DNA from 2 places in the Bartonella mastomydis genome. Region 2 is predicted to be linked to the other one. Evidence: predicted binding sites of a transcription regulator. Region 2 holds the regulator's gene; the other holds the start of a gene.
What was found. Region 2 encodes HrcA, which represses chaperone genes, less so after heat shock. Its sites were predicted from a motif close to GTTAGCACTCNCNNNNNGNGAGTGCTAAC; they were not measured.
Positions count from the first base shown of each region.

Region 1: a site for HrcA is predicted at 1,163-1,191, ahead of groES (co-chaperone GroES). Genes of this name have one in related genera too.

Region 1 covers NZ_LT883137.1:130,830-141,587, forward strand. The annotation lists gene groL (chaperonin GroEL) at 1-754, opposite strand, end outside; gene groES (co-chaperone GroES) at 815-1,111, opposite strand; gene fumC (class II fumarate hydratase) at 1,345-2,733, shown strand; partial or broken gene fumC (class II fumarate hydratase) at 3,164-3,328, shown strand; gene FJG96_RS01225 (outer membrane protein) at 4,092-4,982, shown strand; gene FJG96_RS01235 (MFS transporter) at 6,584-8,368, opposite strand; tRNA gene FJG96_RS01250 (tRNA-Leu) at 10,046-10,130, opposite strand; gene FJG96_RS01255 (YqaA family protein) at 10,327-10,758, shown strand, end outside.
Region 2 covers NZ_LT883137.1:483,130-493,887, reverse strand. The annotation lists gene lysM (peptidoglycan-binding protein LysM) at 1-378, opposite strand, end outside; gene FJG96_RS02835 (response regulator transcription factor) at 765-1,487, shown strand; gene FJG96_RS02830 (sensor histidine kinase) at 1,527-3,311, shown strand; gene FJG96_RS02825 (HPr kinase/phosphatase C-terminal domain-containing protein) at 3,333-3,797, shown strand; gene FJG96_RS02820 (PTS sugar transporter subunit IIA) at 3,933-4,331, shown strand; gene FJG96_RS02815 (HPr family phosphocarrier protein) at 4,349-4,645, shown strand; gene thpR (RNA 2',3'-cyclic phosphodiesterase) at 5,185-5,724, shown strand; gene grpE (nucleotide exchange factor GrpE) at 5,830-6,489, opposite strand; gene hrcA (heat-inducible transcriptional repressor HrcA) at 6,614-7,684, opposite strand; gene rdgB (RdgB/HAM1 family non-canonical purine NTP pyrophosphatase) at 8,164-8,811, shown strand; gene hemW (radical SAM family heme chaperone HemW) at 8,808-10,007, shown strand; gene dapE (succinyl-diaminopimelate desuccinylase) at 10,441-10,758, opposite strand, start outside.

The DNA.
Region 1 (10,758 bases), 350 kb from region 2:
CAGCGATAATAAGAAGGGGTTTTCCAGACTGCACAACCGCTTCCAAAACAGGGAGCAAGGATTGCAAATTAGACAATTTCTTTTCGTGAATAAGAATGTAAGGATCATCAAGATCCGCCACCATTTTTTCAGCATTGGTCACAAAGTAAGGGGAAAGATAGCCACGGTCAAATTGCATTCCTTCCACAACTTCCAATTCGGTTTCAGCGGTTTTAGCTTCTTCCACGGTAATGACGCCTTCATTGCCCACTTTTTCCATGGCATTTGCAATCATTTTACCAATTTCTTCAGCACCATTGGCAGAAATGGTCCCTACTTGCGCAATTTCTGCTGAAGTTTGGATTTTTTTGGCTTTTTTGAAAAGATTAGCCACCACTTCATCGACAGCCGCATCAATCCCGCGTTTAAGATCCATAGGATTCATGCCCGCAGCAACAGCCTTAACGCCTTCTTGCACAATTGCTTGTCCCAACACCGTTGCCGTTGTTGTTCCATCCCCAGCAATATCGTTGGTTTTAGAAGCAACCTCGCGCAACATTTGCGCACCCATATTTTCGAACTTATCTTCCAGTTCGATTTCCTTTGCAACGGACACACCATCTTTTGTGATGCGTGGCGCACCAAATGATTTATCAATCACCACATTGCGCCCTTTAGGGCCGAGTGTCACCTTCACCGCATTAGCAAGGATGTCGACACCGCGCAATAAACGTTCACGCGCTTCACGGCCAAATTTGACTTCTTTAGCAGCCATTTAATTTCTCCTTGGAGTTTTTTCAAAATAGTACACAATGAAAAATTGAGGGACTTTCAATTAGCCCATAATTCCCATAATGTCAGATTCTTTCATGATTAAGAGGTCTTCCCCATTAATCTTGACTTCAGTTCCAGACCATTTTCCAAACAAAATACGGTCCCCTGTTTTGACTTCTAAAGGCACACGCTTTCCGTTATCATCGAGCGCGCCATTGCCAACAGCAATCACTTCGCCTTCTTGTGGTTTTTCTTTTGCTGTATCAGGAATGATAATCCCACCAGCGGTTTTATTTTCAGATTCAACCCGACGAACAACGACACGGTCGTGAAGTGGGCGGAATTGTATATTAGCCATGTTTTAAATCCTTAAAACTGAACATAATTGCATTAATCTTAGAAAGTTCTTGCTAGCACTCTCTAAGTATGAGTGCTAACACTCTCCAAGATATAAAATCGGCCTTTCTCAATGTCAAGGATAGCCATAAAATAATTTCTCTATAAATAAAGCTTCCACGTCTTGCTTCTTCTTGGCATTTCGCGTTATCTAGCTTTTTTAAGAACCCGTGAACAAATAAAGGATCTTATATCATGGTTGAAACACGTCAGGAAACGGATAGCTTTGGAACGATTTCGGTACGCCAAGATCGTTATTGGGGAGCACAAACTGAACGTTCTCTGCATAATTTTAATATTGGCAGTGAAAAGCAGCCTCTTACCATCATTTATGCCCTAAGCCTTGTGAAAAAAGCAGCTGCCCTTGTTAATATGGACAAAGGCAAACTTTCTCCCAAGATTGGCAAAGCGATTGTTACAGCGGCTGATGAAGTTCTCTCTGGCGCTTTTGATGAGCATTTTCCCCTTTCTGTTTGGCAAACAGGCTCGGGGACCCAAAGCAATATGAATGTCAATGAAGTGATCGCCAACCATGCCAGCATGCTTTTAGGGGGTAAACTGGGAAGCAAAAAACCTGTTCATCCCAATGACCATGTCAATATGAGTCAATCCTCCAACGATTCCTTTCCCACGGCGCTTCACATTGCCACCGCGCTGCAAACACGCCAACATCTTTTTCCTATTCTTGAAGCGCTCATTACCACTTTCAAGAAAAAAGAAGAAGAATTTGCCGACATCATCAAAATTGGACGGACCCATACACAAGATGCCACACCCTTAACGCTTGCCCAAGAATTTTCAGGCTATCGGGTTGCGCTGGAAGCCAATCTTCATCGGATTGAAACAGCCCTTACGGATGTTCAAATGCTTGCTCAGGGCGGAACAGCTGTAGGAACAGGGCTCAACGCCCCGAAAGGCTTTGACGTTGCCTTTGCTCAAAACATCAGCGCCCTTACAGGAATATCTTTTAAGACGGCGCACAATAAATTTGAGGCGCTGGCGCATCATGGTGCTCTTGCACATTTCCATGGCAGCTTGAATGCCTTAGCCGCTGATCTCTTTAAAATTGCTAATGATATTCGGTTTTTAGGTTCTGGTCCCCGTTCTGGCTTAGGCGAACTTAACTTACCTGAAAATGAACCCGGCTCCTCTATTATGCCCGGCAAGGTTAACCCCACCCAATGCGAAGCCATGACCATGGTTGCAGCCCAAGTTTTTGGCAACCATACGACTGTCACCTTTGCCGCCAGTCAAGGGCATTTTGAACTCAACGTCTATAAACCTGTTATTGGCTATAACGTTTTACAATCGATTACCCTTCTTGGGGATTGCATGCGTTCTTTTGATATGCATTGCATTCAAGGATTACGCGCCAATCGCGTTCATATTCACGCCCTCATGGAGCGCTCACTGATGTTAGTTACAGCTCTTGCTCCAGAAATTGGCTATGAAAAAGCCGCTGAAATTGCCAAAGCAGCGCATAAAAATGATACAACTTTGCGCACTGAAGCTCTTAAAGCAGGTGTTTCTGGAGAAGATTATGATCGGCTGGTTGATCCAAAAAAGATGATCGCTCCTCAATAAAGAATCTAATAAGCTGCGAAACATCTTCAACCTTATCCCTCAAAGCCATCGGGGCACTCACGCCCCGATGATAGTTGTCCACACTGTTTATTTGAGGCTCTCGTCTCCATTTTGGCTCTGGTCCAAAGGAACGCGTGCCCCAGAAATTAGCCATGAAAAAGCAGCTAGAATTGCCAAAGCAGCGCATAAAAATGAGACAACTTTGCGCACCAAAGCCCTTAAGCCCAAGTGTTTTTAGGAGAAGATTATAATCGGCTGGTTGATCTTAAAAGATGATCGCTCCTCAAGTAAGAATCTAATAAAGAAGCTGCAAAACATCTTCAACCATATCCCTCAAAGCCATCGGGGCGTGAGCACCCCGATGATAGTTGTCCACACTGTTTATTTGAGGCTCTCGTCTCCATTTTGGCTCTGGTCAAAAGGAACGCGTGCCCCAGAAATTAGCCATGAAAAAGCAGCTAGAATTGCCAAAGCAGCGCATAAAAATGAGACAACTTTGCGCACCAAAGCTCTTAAGCCCAAGTGTTTTTAGGAGAAGATTATGATCGGCTGGTTGATCTTAAAAAAGATGATCGCTCCCCAAGTAAGAATCTAATAAAGAAGCTGCGAAACATCTTCAACCGTATCCCTCAAAGCCATCGGGGCACTCACGCCCCGATGATAGTTGTCCACACTGTTTATTTGAGGCTCTAGTCTCCATTTTGGCTCTGGTCAAAAGAGGGCATATATTGTTTTTATTGAGAATTCCAAATACCTTGAGATTCTCTCATTTCAACGCTGTTTATATTCAATCAATCCAAACGCTGTGCTTGGGAAACGTCACAAGCAAGCATAGCATAGCAATAAAACAAACGATAAAAACAATGGGGAAAAAGAACGTTGCTGTTTTTCTCAAAGCCCTCAAGGTTATCGTCACACAAGAGGAGTCACAAGGTTAAAAACGGACAAAGAATAAGAAGGACTTCCCTGCCCTTTTTTACAACGAAGGACATTGATATCCAGCATATATATGAAGCACAAAAATAACAATCATTATGGATAGTGTATTTACACATTAACAATAAAAAGTATTTTTATACCTACAAAATAATATTTTTTAACAAGATAAAATTTTATTTATTGCTCCATAATGTTTTATATAATGTAGAGAACGCTGAAAGAATAAATCCAAAAAAATCATTAAAAATTAAGATCTTAATGGAGAGAAAGCAAGATGAACACGTTTTTTAAAAACGCTTAACACTGAAAAATTATGGATTTTTTGTTTATTTTATTTTTCATAATGAAATTATATATAGATTTTTTTAACTAATTTATGCATAATACATTATGTAATTGAAATAAATTGGGGACGTTTTATGAATACAAAATGTTTAATTGCACTCTCTCTTTTCACTTTTATGACTGCTTCAACAGCGCAAGCCGCTGATACGGTAATGTTTCAACCATCAAAGTCGAATGTTACAGCGCCAATTGATTTAGCTCCAAGGATTGCACCAGTGACTGTTTCCGCACCTTTTTCTTGGACTGGTTTTTATTTTGGTGGACAAATTGGACATGTTTCCATTAACAGCACTTTAAATTACGCACCAGAATCCAATGGTGGAAAATGGGCTTGGGTTAACAGAGATCTCTCACCCAAACCATCGGGATTTGTCGGCGGTTTTTATGCAGGTTCTAATATTGATTTAGGAAATAACCTTATTGTCAGTTTTGATACGGATATGATCTGGTCTGGGCGGAAAAACACCCAAACGGACACTGGCAAGCAAATTCTCGATAAATTAGACTCTCTTAACGCAGCCTTTCAAGAAGCTAGGATTCCTCTTCTAACATCTGGCACTCGGGATGCAATGATCCCCGACGCTGATGATCTTGTTGTAAGCAGTGTCACATTGAAAGAAAAATGGTCTGGCGCTCTGCGCGCGCGCATTGGTTTTGCTTCCCATCGTTTTATGCCTTATATTGCAGGGGGTGTTGCCTACTCACAGATGCAATATATCCTATCGCTTGTAACAAAATCGCAAGAAGATTCGACAGTATTTGCTTCTGGCAATGTGTTTGATAAGACAAAAAGAATGATTGGTTATACTGTTGGGGGTGGCTTTGATCTTGCCATGACAGATGACATTATCATGCGTACAGAATACCGTTATACAGATTTTTTTAAACAGAAATTTGCCAATGATGAACTTAAAATGCGTGCCCAAGCGCATAATTTTCGCCTTGGCATGGCGTATAAATTCTAATCTCTTGTAGAAAAAATAAAACCGTTTAAAAACCCTGTTTTTAACAGGGTTTTTTTTTATGTCTCCCCCCCCTTAAAAAAACGAAGCCTCTAAAAACCAGCGCTAAACCGTCCATAAAAGCTAAACCATCCAGCTTCTCGAAAACTCCTATCCTCTCCCCCTTTTAGAGGACGCATTTAAAATAGAAGAGCTTTACCCTCACGACCATTGTAATGAAAGAAGGAAGAGCATGGATATTTCTTTAAAACGAGCGGATACAGGGCATTCAATACAGCTGATGATGATAAACGTGACAACACCATAAAAGAGAAGGGTGTGTGTGTGTTGATTTTTCAATCTTTATCTTCACGCCTCTTAAAGGAATACTTCTTCACCAACAAACAATCTAGATTTTTCAGTGTCAATTCACCGATGACCTCCTTTTCCCTCAAGCAAGATCTCTTGATCGGATCACGGAAATTTCTTTTCGCACCCCCTCTCAAAGAATAAAGATTTTAAAGCCCATTGCAAAACCTATATCGGTTTGTAAAAAAACGATCCCTCTTGGGGCGTAGGTTGTTCTTGTTGTCCCCTTTCACGGAATTCACTTAAACTGAAAAACGCTATAGGCAAACCCTCACTTGAATATTCAAGACACACTGAAAAAAATACTGAAACGGCTTGCCTTCTATCACCTCATGTCAAATGACGCTGTTGACAACTGTTCTATGCAGAGTAGCACATGGGGATTGTCTTTCTCTGTTTGTGTCATTTCTGAAACGAAAGAAACAATCTCATTGGGGAAGAATATGACGTTGTAAAGATGAAAAAACCATTTGTAGCAACTCGTTTCCAGCCCCTTCCCCTCACAACTCCTCTTCTTGACGACTTTCAAAAGCCTCTAAAGCAGTATCTTTTAAAGAGTAGAGTTTAGGCTTTTGTTTCTCAACCCATTTGGGCTTACCCGCCATAGGAGAGTGTTCCAAACCAAACACAAAGAATTCGATAGTTTATATTTATTGGTGTAAACTCTGAGGCGTATATCCATATTTTATCTCACAGCCAGAAAAAAAATCCCGTATCATATTTAACTGAAATGTATTATCGTACTTTTTTCTATTTTCAAAATTAACTAAAATGAACTCGGGAGATGCGATACATATTAGAGCGAACACTTCTGCCAAATCGAATCTCTCCGATAAAGTAATCGTCACACTATAGGGTATGCTATTTTTTTTCATACATTCTATGTTACGCACCCACTTTTGTTTATATTTTTTACTGTCTAGATTTCTTATCTCTGAAATAACATCTGTGCCTATTTGTATCCCTAAAAAGAACGGATGACTCTTTGAAGAGCTTCAAATAGGATTGAATATAGATATGCCCCCCTGTTGCAATCCGAAAATATTTTTTACAAATGAGACACATATATTTATGAAATAAATCATAATCGAGCTCAAAAGGCTCTCCACCAGAAAGAATAATAAAATCAGATTTTATGTCATTTGTCATTTATTGTATATAAAGATTCAGGCAACGCATCATCTCTCACCATACATTCTATCGAATACGGACAATGATTGCAGCCCGCACTGCAATTTTCATGACAAATTACACTATTATCGCCCATGAAACTTTTCATTCAAGTTCCTATAATCCAATACTAATTGTTTCATGAAAATATTTTCGTATAGACAAAGATCAGAAATTTTTTTAGCCACAAACGCTTTTATCATTGGTAAAGCTTCATCCTTTGATAGAGACAGCAAATGAGAAATATAGTCGATCCGTTCTTCTAAATTGAGAGATAATCTTGGACTGGTGAAAAATGTTAAGATATCCAATTCCGGACTGGCTTCTTGACATAAGTCCCAATCCACTACCCTAAAAGAATGATCAGGAGTAACAATGATATTATCAGGCTGTAAATCTCCATGTGATAAGATTATATTCTTGCTTAATCGATCTTGAAAAATCTTATTGATTTGATCAATAATCGCCTTTTGATGTAGCAAATCCATTTGGCTCAATACAGTCCCTCGGATAAACTCCCATTCGACGACTTCATCGCAAAGTGTTATCAAATTTGGTGCAGGATAGAGACTTTGTCGAAAAGAGCCATCCTTGATGTTTTCATTAATGCACGATGCTTCCGGATAAATTTGCCCATAGCAAAACTCTTGATGCTTACGTTTCAAGAAATGTTGTTTTGACGATTGTGCATTTTCAGGCTGTAACCAAATGATTTCTTGTTTTCTAACAAAAATAATTAAAGCAGACACCGCAAAAATCACAGCCATAACCACTGCCATCCACAAATTAGCTTGCCAGAATGTTGAAAAAATATGACCGTATAAAAAACTGAATGCAAAGGATACAACCGCTGTAATAATGGCTGTAAATGATAAAACAGTCGCGATAGCTTTGGGATCAATCAGTGAATTTATAAGAAGAGACGACAGATAAGACCGATAAGCAGATTTAAAAACACAGAGCAGTAAAAATCCTAATATAAGAGCCGCAATGATTTGAAATGACATGAGAAAAAAAGCAATGGTTACCATACAACCAATCATTAAGACGGGAAAAATAGGATTTTGAAACTTTGAAAAATACTTCTGAAACAATATATTGGAACTTGCTGAAAAAAAATTCCCAATGATAAAAATAATCGAAACCAAAAGAGCAGGTTGAAATGGCAAAAAATCAGAAAATGCGATAGAAACAGTTCGATTATTAACCAAAATAGCAAAAGCTGAAACTGCACTTAAAAAAATAAGAGTGAAGCGATAAGGATTTCTGACTTCTTTACGGCTGGCGCACATAACTTTGAAAATACTCGGATGAGCGTTGATATGAAAATGATCTAATCCCTTCGTCAGTTTTGAAAACATAAAGATAGCAAAAATGAATGAGAGGACTTGAAAAATCACAGGCAATGCAGGATTCACATAATAAAGTATTCCCCCTAAAAAAATAAGTACCGTTGTCACACTATAGGTAACAGCAGCCACTTCGGACTTAACGGAAAACAGTGTGCGATGCTTTGGGACGATAGAAAAGAGTAAGCTATCTTCCGCACCGGAAAAACAAACGGCTGCTAATGTAATACACAACAAATAAGTGGCGTAAGCAAAATAGGCATACTTCATAAAAAGAGCTAAAAAACCGCAAAGAAAGAAAAACAGCCCAGTATAAATAACGCGCTTACTTCCATAAACATCTGCTAATAAACCCAAGGGGACTTCTAAGATTAAAGGAAGCAATAAAAAATAACTACCGATTAAAACAATATCCGCTTGCGACAAATGCAATTTTTCCGACAAAAAAAGGGGTAAAACAGCAACCACGAGAGCAGTAGACTTGCTAATACTATAAATCTTAAATTGCTTAACCTTATCCATAAAATACTTGTCCCACGACATCGCTACATGCGCCAGATTCTTTCAAAGATTTTAAAACGCTTTGAGCAGACCAATCTATTGCCTCATAATTTTGTAGATTCCCAAAAGCTTCTGAATAAAAGCAATTTTTTAAATCTCCATTATAGTCCAATACTAGGGATGAAAATGGAAATAAACACATTAACGGCGACGAAACGTACGTAGAATTTTCGCCTAAGTAATCATGAATACAATTTACAAAATTTTGTGACGTCCATGAGATTTTTCTTTCTTGGAACTTTTTATCTCTATAAATCTGGAGGGAGGATTCTTATCCTTGATAATTCATCTCTCAAATGAAAAAGTGAAGCGTTTGGCGGAAGAGTTTTGTTTCTTAAAGCCTTAGATCGATCCTTTGTATTATTTTTTCTAGAAAAACTAAATGACGACGTATCGAGCGGGCTGAATCCGATATAATCAACATCTTTGCTTATACAAAAATCGATAAAATGAATAATATTTTCTAGAATCTCTTTGATAACTGTTGCTCTTATTCCTATACTTTGCAGAGGTTGAAGATTCCTAACTGTTTCAATGTTTTTCCACACGCGATCAAATTTATTCGCCCCCCGTATATCATAATATCCTCCTCATATTGTTATGATGTCCCTTATGTATATTCAAGACAATTAGTATTTTGTAAAAGGTTTGAGGATTTACAACTTTATATTTACAACTTTATAATTGTAAAATCAATTTAACTGTATTACGCAATATTCAGTTTGGAAAACAAATTGGCCTATACTGGTATAAATCGAAAAACTCTTGTGCTCAGCTCATTTCCATTTTAATGATTAAGTTCATTCAAAAAGTATTATTCTTGATTTCAATGGCTATTTCACTTCAATCGCAATAAGAAATATGCAATGCTCTACTTTATCAAGTAATTTTAAAAAGGTTTTTTGGGACTGAAATAAAGAATAGTTGTTGCGTTAATCAGCTTCTCAGAAGAAAAATTTTTCAATTATTTTTCTGTTTTAATTGTCATTTTATGAAATACTCCTTGCAGTAAAATTACCTTTAAAAGAGGTTCTACTCTATGCCACAATACAAACTTTTATTTCTTATTAAAGATACAATCATATTGATTTATAATGATAATCGAGTGTTATTCATAATGAATGAGCATCCCGAATAACGTAAGATTCTCTCATTTCAAATCTGTTTATCTTGAAGCAAGAAAAACCACTTGGCAGCACATAACAAGCGGGATGAGTGTGTGGATCAAATTTATTAAAGACAAGAACTAAAAATGGCCCTTATAACCGTCTGAATACAAGATCTGTCCGCAACATTTTAGGGCTGGCAAATGGTGTGATGATGCCGGCTTGCTTCTTCATAAGCGTAAAGATGGAGGTGCTCAATGGATTTTACGGTATACTCTTAATAAGATTCATGAAAAGGTGTGTTTCTTATACAGTTTTACACCACGCAAACGCATCCGGCTTGTAAACATGGTTTTGACTGATTGGCAATCAACAGATTTTAAAACAAGAGCCCCCTCTTATCTTCAAGGTTGTTCATTCAACAGACAAAATAATGAATACCCTTGATAAATCCCAATGTTTTACAAATCCTAGGATTTTATAAATCAATATGGCGCACTCTAACAGGATAAAATGGAAGTCTTTATCAAAGTGGTGCGGGTGGTCGGACTCGAACCGACACTCCTTTCGGAACCAGATTTTGAGTCTGGCGCGTCTACCAGTTCCACCACACCCGCACTTGTTATTATAAAAGACAGACTTGTCGATTATTCTTTTGCACTATATGAAGAAGCATAGATTCGTCAACAGAAGACTTCTGATTTTTTAAGAATTTCGCTCATTTTCTTCTCTGTTTGATGGAATATTTTTTCTATCGGATTTATTGCAGCCGCATTTGTAAAGTTTTTACCACTTAAATTTATAAAAAACCTCATGATATTAAACAAATTAAAGCTTTGGACGATTTCTTTAGCAAATCGGCGTACAGCACCACACTGGCTTGGTTTCATTGCCTTTATTGAAAGTTCTTTTTTTCCCATTCCCGTAGATATTTTATATATCCCACTACTGCTTATCCGCCAAAATCGGGTTTATCGCTATGCTTTCATTGCAACGATTTGTTCTGTTTTAGGCGGCATTGCCGGTTGGTTTATCGGACATTTTGCCTATGACACTCTTGCCAAACCCATTTTAGAATTTTACGGCAAAGTTGAAAGTTTTGAAGCTCTAAAAAACCATGCAACCCTGCAATTTCTAATCATTTTACTGATAACATCAGGTTTTTTTCATCTTCCCCCCATCAAAATTGTCACAATTTTGGCAGGTGTGATGAGTGTCCATCTTGAACTTTTCATTCTCATTTGT
Region 2 (10,758 bases):
GGCTTCAAAAATAAATGTATTTTTATCACCTTGCCCTTTTCCATAAACCTCTTCAGCAATTTTCCAAAGATTATCACCAGACTTAACCTCATAAAAACGAGAAGTTTTTCTAGACGTCGTATCGATAACCTTTAATTGTTCAACATCCACAGAAGAAATACCTTGTGAATTGCCAACAACCAAAAGTGCTTTTTCAAGTGTTTCCCTATCTGGAACCTCACCGCTTAAAATAGCTTTACCGTCTTCAACTTGAATATTAACTTTTTCTGTACCCAGTTGAAAATGATCAAATGCGGCCTTAAAGTCTTTTTCTTTTGGTTCATGGTCCCCCATACCCAGCTTTTCCCCTACAGTTTTAATAAAATTAACAAATCCCATTATGACCTCCTTTCGTATAGCAGAAACAAATTTTTGTGCATATATTGCCACATTCTTGTCTTTGCTCTTAAAACACATAGGCGGATTTTCTAAACTTCAACAATCAAAACTAAACCTGTTCAATTTTGGGACAAAGATAAGAATAAACTTTGCAATAAATTTTAATAAAAAAAGCTTTTATGCAAATTTTCTCTCAAATGAAGGGATCTTAATAGACGGAGAAACATTATAAATTATGAAAGCAAAACAAGATTTTACAGGAATAACAACAGGTTTTGTACTTTGCTACAATTTGTATCATATTTGTTTTGCAAAAAAAATGTGAACTCCCATATAAATAAGTGTGGGTAATTTGCTACCACAGCAATAGAAAGGTCTAAGAAACCATGAAAGATACACCAACAATCACGCAAACGATTGTACTTGTTGATGATGATCGCAATATTTTGACATCTCTATCTTTTGCGCTTGAGACAGAAGGATATCGGGTTGAAAGCTATACAGATGGAGCATCTGCACTCAAAGGTCTCACTCTTCACCCCCCACATTTAGCTATTTTTGATATTAAAATGCCCCGAATGGATGGGATGGAGCTCTTGCGTCGTTTACGTCAAAAATCTGATCTTCCCGTTATTTTTTTGACGTCCAAAGATGATGAAATTGATGAATTATTTGGTCTTAAAATGGGAGCTGATGATTTTATTACGAAACCTTTCTCCCAACGTCTTCTCATTGAGCGCGTAAAAGCTATTTTGCGCCGTTCCAATGCCCGTAACCAACCGCTTTCTACAGGAACTGCTTCCACCTCTTCTCTTAAACGTGGAGATCTTGTAATGGATCAAGAACGTCACACCTGTACATGGAAAGATAAACCTGTTATTTTAACTGTTACGGAATTTTTGATTCTGCAAACCCTCGCACAAAGACCAGGCGTTGTAAAAAGTCGTGATGCTTTAATGGATGCTGCCTATAGTGATCAGGTCTACGTAGATGATCGCACCATTGATAGTCACATTAAGCGTCTGCGTAAAAAATTTAAACAAGTGGATGATGATTTTGCAATGATTGAAACACTTTATGGTGTAGGTTATCGTTTTCACGAGGTATAAAACTGCTTTGTCGCAAAAATTTGAACGGCAATCAAATCGATGACAGACAATTCTCAACTGGAAACTCTAAAAAAAACAGCCCCTAACGGTATATCCTCAGCGCCATTTCTTATGTTTGCTCGTTTACACCTTCGAATACAACGTCTCTTTAGACAATTGCTTTTTTCCAGTCTCACACGCCGCATTGTTATCTTAAACATTGCTGCCCTTGCCGTTCTGGTTACAGGCATTTTATACCTTAACCAATTTCGCGATGGTCTCATTGAAGCAAAAATTAAAAGTTTATGTACCCAAGGAAAAATTATCGCTGGGGCTATTGCTGCTTCTGCAACAGTAGATACAAATTCTATCCTGATCGACCCCCAAAAACTCTTAGAGTTACAGACTGGTGAAAGCGTTACACCCGCCCCTCAATCAACCGACTCTTGGGATTTCCCCATTAACCCTGAGCAAGTTGCCCCTCTTTTACGACGTCTCATCACACCTAAAACGACAAGAGCACGTATCTATGATCGTGATGCGACTTTACTTCTTGATTCGCGGGTTCTTTATTCTAGTGGAGACGTTTTTAGATATGATTTACCCCCACTTAAAACAGAACAAAATATATGGGATCGCCTTACTTCATGGTATTCAAACACATTTTATGAAAAAGGTATTGTTCTTGATAGAGAACAAACAAAAAACCGTGGTATTGCTTATCCAGAAGTCTACCGAGCATTAAACGGATCTCTTGCTACCGCCAAAAGACGTAACAGACAAGGTCAACTTATCGTTTCTGTTGCCGTTCCTGTTCAACGCTATCGCGCGGTGGTTGGCGCCCTTCTTCTTTCAACAACTGGCTCCGATATTGATAACATTGTAAAGGCTGAAAGACTGGTTATATTTAAAGTCTTTGCCGTTGTAGGCAGTGTACTTTTGGTTCTTTCGCTCTTTTTAGCCCATACGATTGCCCATCCATTAAGCAAATTATCTGCCTCTGCTAACCGAGTGCGGAATGGCAATAATCAGCGTGTAGAAATTCCTGATTTTTCAATGCGTGAAGATGAAATTGGTCATCTCTCAACCTCCATTCGTGACATGACCAATGCTCTCTATATGCGTATTGAAGCCATTGAACGCTTTGCGGCTGATGTAAGCCATGAATTAAAAAATCCTCTCACTTCCCTCCGTAGTGCTGTTGAAACCCTCCCTCTGGCTAAAAATGAAGAAGCACAAGAAAAATTGCTTGAAATTATTCAACATGATGTGCGCCGTCTTGATCGGTTGATTACAGATATTTCTGATGCATCGCGGCTCGATGCAGAGCTTGCACGAGAAACCGCAGAGATCGTTGATATGACACCGCTTTTGGAAAGTCTTGTTCATGCCGTTCAGGAAGTATACCGCAATGCGCAAACCATCGATGTAAGCCTGAATATTATCCCACGTCCTTATGGAAAACCTTATCTTGTGCTAGGACATGAGCTCCGTTTAGGGCAAGTGATTTCCAATCTTCTTGAAAATGCACGTTCCTTTATTCCTCGTAATCGTGGCAAAATTTGCATTACTATGAAAAGCCATGCTTCAACTCTTATTTTAACCATTGAAGACAATGGCCCTGGTATTCGTTCAGAAAATATTGAACGTATTTTTGAACGTTTCTATACTGATCGACCCAACGAAGATGCTTTTGGACAAAACTCTGGACTGGGCCTTTCTATTAGTCGGCAAATCATCGAAGCCCACAATGGGACAATTACAGCCGAAAATATTATTGATCCGTCACCTGGAAAATGTAAAACTGGTGCACGCTTTATTATTATGCTTCCCCTCGTTAAATAATCTTTTACCCAAGTAAAGGACATGAAAACAAAATGTGAAATACTCCACGCAAATTGCCTTCAATTGAGTGGAAAGGGGCTGTTAATTAAAGGTCCCTCGGGATCGGGAAAATCGACCCTCACCCTTGCTTTACTTGACCGCGCTGAGTGGTCAAAACGTGAAGCAAAACTCATCAGTGATGATTATACAATGCTATGTGTGGAAAATGGAAAACTTCACGGATACACGCCCGACAACTTACAGGGCGGTATTGAGATTCGTGGTGCTGGTCTTTATATGATAGAATTTCAAAAGTATACAACCATCGACTGCGTTATTTTTCTCGGACCCGAATATGAACGTTTTTCCACAAATAAAACTTTTCAATTTGAAGATTTGCACATTCCTCTTTTAAAACTTCCTTCTCTTCGTGAGGCCGATTGTACCGCCATTTGTCAAGCTATTGAAGCATTTTTGTTTAGAAAATTATGGCGCAAACCTGTTTAATTTTTTTCTAAAGATAAAAAAATCACACTTTTTGCCTTTTTTTTGCAAATTTTTCTTGGCAGCAAGACAAAGCATTGTAAAATGTCTTTCCCACCAATATGGTCGGATCTTATTAGTTAACAGGAGTTTGCGTAAATGATTGGACTCGTGCTTGTAACGCACGGTGAGCTGGCTATTGAATTTTTACATGCCGTGGAACATGTTGTTGGAACACAAGAAAAGTTCGCAACAATATGCGTCCATCCCGATGACGATATAGATCAGCGCCGAGGTGATATTATAGCCGCAGTAACCGATACAAATACAGATCATGGCGTCATCATATTAACAGATGTGTTCGGTGGAACACCATCAAATATAGCTATTCCTGCTATTGAAAAAGGACGCGTTGAAATGATTGCGGGGGTTAATTTGCCCATGCTTATTAAATTGATTTCTATTCGAAAATGCCCTGATATCTCATTATCAGACGCGTTAAGAATAGCACAAGAAGCAGGGCGTAAATATATTAATGTACCAAGTATGATTTTATAGCGGATGATACAATACTGATGCTTTCCAAAGATGCCCTCCCCTCTCAAATAAGCCGTCATTTTAATATCTGTAATAAACGTGGGTTGCATGCAAGGGCTTCTGCGAAATTTGTACAAACTGTTGATAATTTTAACGCCACTGTTGAAGTTGAAAAGGATGGAAAAATCGTTGGTGGATCATCAATTATGGGACTCATGATGCTAGCAGCTTCAGCCGGTTGTAACCTTACCATTCGTGTTTGGGGACCAGAAGCAACAGACGCCCTTAATGCTCTTGAAAAACTCATCAATAACAACTTTGGAGAGGAAAACTAGCGCCTTCTTATAATAAACAAGGATGATGATTCTAGAGAAGAAAAATTTCCATCATTATCTTGTATTTTGATTATTTTTCTCGTTTTTGTGCCAAGTTTTTTTACTTTCTTTCCTAACATTATTTCGCCAATTTAAATAATTGTTGCGTATTATGGCTGTTACCCACCTTAACTATATAATTGATATCTTTACAGAAAAGAGAATTTTGACTTGGACTGAATATGTTTTCTTTTAGGCAAGAGAAAAAATCAGAAATTGATTAACTTTCATTATTTTCTGCTAACTTTGCAGCTTTTTATAATACACAAGCAATCCCCGACTTCAAATCATTGTGATGTGGATCATGAAAACGCAGTTTTTATCGATATCATAACCATTTTCCTTACAACAAATAAGCTTTGTACATTTATAATTATGGTAAGCATTTTTTAGACATTCTTTTTCTATACTATTGCCTTATCTTTTGTAGCATTCTTCCCTTTTAATTTATCTTTTATTGCACTTGATATGATATCTTTTCATTATAAGGAGATAATATTATGGGTCGTCTATTTAGTGCTCTTCAGCTTCCTCAACAAACAACCCAACAACTTGTATTGTTGCAAAAGAGCTTACCAAATACGCAGTGGATTAATCCGCAAAATTTTCACATCACTTTGTCTTTTTTCGGTGAAGTTGAAAATGCTACAGCAGATGCACTTAAGCATGCTTTTGACACAATAAAGGTTCCTCCTTTTATGCTACAAATGAAGGATTTTGATATTTTTAGTTCAGAAAATACTTCCCCTTCTCTTGTTATTCGCATTAAACCTTGTGAAGCTCTCAGTCTTTTACACAAAAAAATGCAATGCATTCGCAGCCATTTAGGTCTAACGCCTGATAAAAGAGAATTTACGCCGCACATTACCGTTGCGCGACTGCGCGATATTAAGCCTGAAGACCTTCCTCCTTATTTGTCCTCTCGGAGTGATTTTTCATTTCCTCCCTTTGATGTTGATCATTTTGTTTTATTTTTATCGCTATCTCGCTCAAGCGATGCTCCATATATTGTAAAAGGAAGTTGGCCACTTAAAAGATAAAAGGGTGTTTGTAACACCCTTTAAAACTTTTTGAGGAAAGCCTCCATATACGCGCAATTACAGGAAATGCAGCACTTTACGCTGGAAGCTTGTTATTGATATGTTTTAAGCCGAATCAGTTTCAACAGAGGCCTCTTTTGTTCCTCCTTTGGCCACACCCACGATTGCTGGACGTAAAACCCTTTCTCCAATAATATAACCAGCCTGAACCACTTGTTGAACAGTATTATCGGGAACATCGGCATTAGGAATTTCAAACATCGCTTGATGAAAATGAGGATCAAATTTTTGTCCCTCTGGATGAATTTTCTGCACCCCATGACGTTCTAATGCTGCCATCATGGCACGTTCAGTCATTTCAACACCTTCAGCCAACGATTTCAAACCAGAATCACTTTCTCGTGAACCTTCTGGTATTGCTTCCAAAGCGCGATTGAGATTGTCAGAAACAGATAACATATCTCGCGCAAAATTAGCAATAGAGTAAGCCTTCGCATCCGCTACATCACGTGCAGTACGGCGTCGAAGATTTTCCATATCCGCAGCAAGACGTAAAAGCTGATCTTTCAACTCTTTGTTTTCATCCTGCAAAGATGCTAAAAGATCAATCTCACTACTTTCTTCTTCAACGTCTCCATGTGCTTCTGTTTTATGTGTTTTTAAAAACTCATCCGCTGCTTGTTTTAGTGTATTACGATCAGCTGGATTTTTTAAATCACAATTTTCAAATGAAGCGTCAGTAAACTTGTTTTTTTCATCAGACATAAAAATTCTATTCCTTCATAAGATTTATTATTCTCGATATCGAAATTTTACAGACAAAAATCAAGGGGTATTAATGCATATTAATACAATGAGCTTCTATAGTACAAATACTTACCTGCATCGTTTAACGCAATAACTGTGACACAAGTTGAGCTGTATAATCAACCATAGGCACAATCCTTGCATAATTAAGCCGTGTAGGACCAATAACACCTAAAGCACCAATGACTCTTTGCTGTGAATCACGATAAGGTGCTACGACTAAAGAAGAACCAGAAAGTGAAAATAACTTATTTTCTGAACCAATAAAAATCCGGACCCCTGACCCTTCATCCGTTAAATCGAGAAGCTGTGCCATACTCTCACGTGTTTCAAGATCATCAAACAAATGGCGTAACCGTTCTAAATCTTCTTCTGCTTTCACATCTTCAAGTAAATTACTGCGTCCACGAACAATGAGGTGTATTTTATGATCAGCGCCTTCTCCTCCCCAAAGAGCTAATCCTGTTTCAACAAGATGATGCGATAAATCATCAAGTGCAGCCCGTGTTTCTGCGCATAAGCGAGCAATTTCTCCTTTAGCTTCACTCAATGTACGCCCTTGAATATGAGCATTGAGAAAATTCGTTGCTTCTGTCAATTGTGCATGGGTAACCCCTTCTGGCAAATGAACAATACGATTTTCAACCTCACCTTGTTGAGTCACTAAAACGGCAAGAGCGTGCTCCCTATCAAGGCGCACAAATTCAATATGTTTCAATGTTCCTTCTTGTTTTGTTGCGAGAACAAGCCCTGCTCCACGGGAAAGATCTGAAAGAACTCGGCTTGCTTGAACAAGAAAATGTTCAACCGATTGTGCATGACCTGCCTCTTTGACTTGCATTTCAATATTTTCTCGCTCGTCGTTTGGCAAATCACCCGCTTCCATAAATGCATCAACAAAAAAGCGTAAACCCGATTGGGTTGGCATCCTCCCTGCTGAAACATGCGGGGCATAAATCAAACCGAGATGTTCAAGATCACTCATCACATTGCGAATCGTCGCAGGTGATAATGTCTGTTGCAAAAGTCGCGAAAGATTACGTGACCCTACAGGTTCACCATCATTAAGATAGGCTTCAACAATATGGCGGAAAATATCACGCGAACGCTCATCAAGATATTTTAGTTCATTATCAATAGGCTTGTGCTTCATCACAATTGTTTCACTACTTAAAAACACTCTTCTCTTATATAAGTTTTGCCAAGGTTTGGTCAAATAATCTAAAGTAGTATAAAAACATATTATCCTATTGAGCCATAAAACACCATCTTTTAAAATGATGATATAAGCATATAAATTATGCATGAGGTGTTTTTTATTAGAGCGTGTGATTGAATATTTAAGACAGAAATTGGTCTCTTTAAGAGCTTACCAAGAAGGGTTTGTTTGTTTATAAACCACTGGGAGTAGAAAATTGGATTTCTACCATAAAAAGATTTTCATAAAAAAATCGTCTCTCATATCTTTTTAATCATTGTCTTTACAAAATACGAAAAATTTTATTTGAATAAAATATCATAAAACATGTAAAATAACTCTATCATGTAAAATCAGGCAGAATGTGTGATATGAGCCTTTAAGCTGGTTCTTAGCATAAAAATAGTTTCCCTTTCATTTTCGGAGAAATCTATATGAGAAGTATAACAGATAAAAAACTTGTCATTGCGACGCATAACGCCGGCAAATTACATGAAATCACCACCTTGGTTGCACCTTTCAGTTTAATAATACAATCAGCAAAAGAGCTTGGGTTGCCAGAACCAAAAGAAACAGGAACAACATTTGAAGAAAATGCTTATATTAAAGCTTTTGCAGCAGCAAAAAAGACAGGACTTCCTGCTCTCTCTGATGATTCAGGCTTAGAGGTGGATGCATTGGATGGTGCACCGGGCATTTATACAGCTGATTGGGCAATTCAAGCCGATGGTACACGTGATTTTCCAAAAGCGATGCAAAAAATAGAAGATGAACTTCAAAAAGTCGGAGCGCGAGAAAAAAGCCAACGAAAATGCCGTTTTATATCCGTCATTTGCATTGCGTGGCCTGATACTCATGCAGATTATTTCCGCGGATGCATTGAAGGAACATTCATTTGGCCTCCACGGGGAGATAAAGGTTTTGGCTTTGATCCTATTTTTTTACCAGATGGATATGAAAATACCTTTGGAGAAATGTCAACAGAGCAAAAACACGGCTGGCAACACGATAACATTCCACCTCTTTCACATCGCGCACGAGCTTTTAAACTTTTGGCAGAAAACCTTCTGGCATTCTCATGAATGAACCTTTTGGCATTTATATTCATTGGCCCTTTTGTGCTGCTAAATGTCCCTATTGCGACTTTAATTCACATGTTCGCCTCCATGGTGTTGATCAGCCGCGTTTTGTCACCGCCTTTGAGCGCGAAATAGAAACGCAATATCAAAAAATAGGTCCACGTCATATTACGAGTATTTTTATTGGTGGGGGAACCCCCTCTCTTATGGAGCCGCAAACTGTTGATGCCCTCTTGCAAGCACTTGCAAGAAAATGGGTAATTGATGATAAAGTTGAAATTACATTGGAAGCTAATCCATCCAGTGTGGAAGCAGAACGTTTTCGCGGATACCGCGCTGCAGGTGTTAATCGCTTATCTCTAGGAATACAAGCGCTCAATGATAAAGCATTGCGCAAACTTGGCCGACTCCATAATGTAGAACAAGCTCTTTATGCCATTGATTTAGCTCGGCAAATTTTTCCACGCTTATCTTTTGATCTTATTTATGCTCGTCCCAAACAAACCCTTGAACAATGGAAATCTGAACTTGTACAAGCCATTGATTTGGCAGCAGACCATCTTTCTCTTTATCAATTAACAATCGAAGAAGGAACCGCCTTTAAACGACTTCATGATGCAGGAAGGCTTATCCTTCCCCCATCTGAGCTCGCAGCAGATCTGTATCATCTTACCCAAGAAATAACAGCTCTGTATGGACTTCCTGCCTATGAAATCTCAAACCATGCCATGCCTGGTGCTGAATCAGCACACAACCTTCTTTATTGGCGTTATCACCAATATGCAGGCTTTGGTCCAGGAGCACACGGCCGTTTTATTGAGAACATGCCAAATCATTCTTCCTCCTTTTCAAAAACATCTTTATCACACCTTGAAAACCATGAACGTTATGTCACTATTAATGAAAAGAATCCCGAACAGTGGCTTGAATTAGTCGAAAAAACAGGGCATGGCTGTATTGAAACAGAACGATTAACTCTTCAGCAACAGGCAAATGAAATGCTCCTTATGGGATTACGCCTTTGTGAAGGCTTGGAACTTACACGCTATGAAACCTTAAGTCCAAAACGTATCCCAATAGAAAAACTTATCGATTTACAAAACCAAGAATTGGTCGAAATGGTGGATAATCAACGCTTAAAAGCAACAACCAAAGGACGTATTGTTCTTGATTACGTCATCAGCCAACTTGCAAACTAGAGTTTTTATAGCGACATATTGATTTTAATGATCATCATTATCTTTCATAGCAAAAATGAAACCAAAATATCGTAAGAGTTTTTTTTAAACTATTTATAATACATTAATTATTACTTTTTAAAAATAGCGGAGTGTGTGGATACAAACTATACAAAAAACGTAAAAATACTTTTTATGAGCATTTTCAATCACCTAGAACTATCGCAATATTTTGAGATAGAAAATATATGATAGTCTAACTTTCTTTTTTAGAAGCGTAAAGGTGATGGTTCACAGAGCTGAAGGCTTTACGAGCAAAAATTCCAGCCTTAAAACTGCACACCACGTACTCTCCACTTGATATATTAACGCCTAAAACGACAATGTTTTATGGAAACAAAAGGGTTCTATGCAAAATAAGATAAAGATATCATTGAACCGAACAATTATTTCTTTATGCAAAAAAATCAACAATAAAACGCTCATAAACAGCGGTAAGCGTTTCCACTGCATCAAGGGCGACACATTCATCTACCATATGCATCGTTTGCCCTGGTAAACCAAATTCAACAACGGGGCAATAATCCTTAATAAATCGTGCATCTGAAGTTCCTCCAGACGTGGAGCATTCTGGCGCACTCCCTGTTACACTTTTAATAGCATTGGATAAAATTTGAATAAGTTTATCATTTTTGGTCAAAAAAACATCCCCTAAACTCGGAATCCATTCAAGCTGATAAGAGGGATATTGACCACTATTATTTTTTGATTG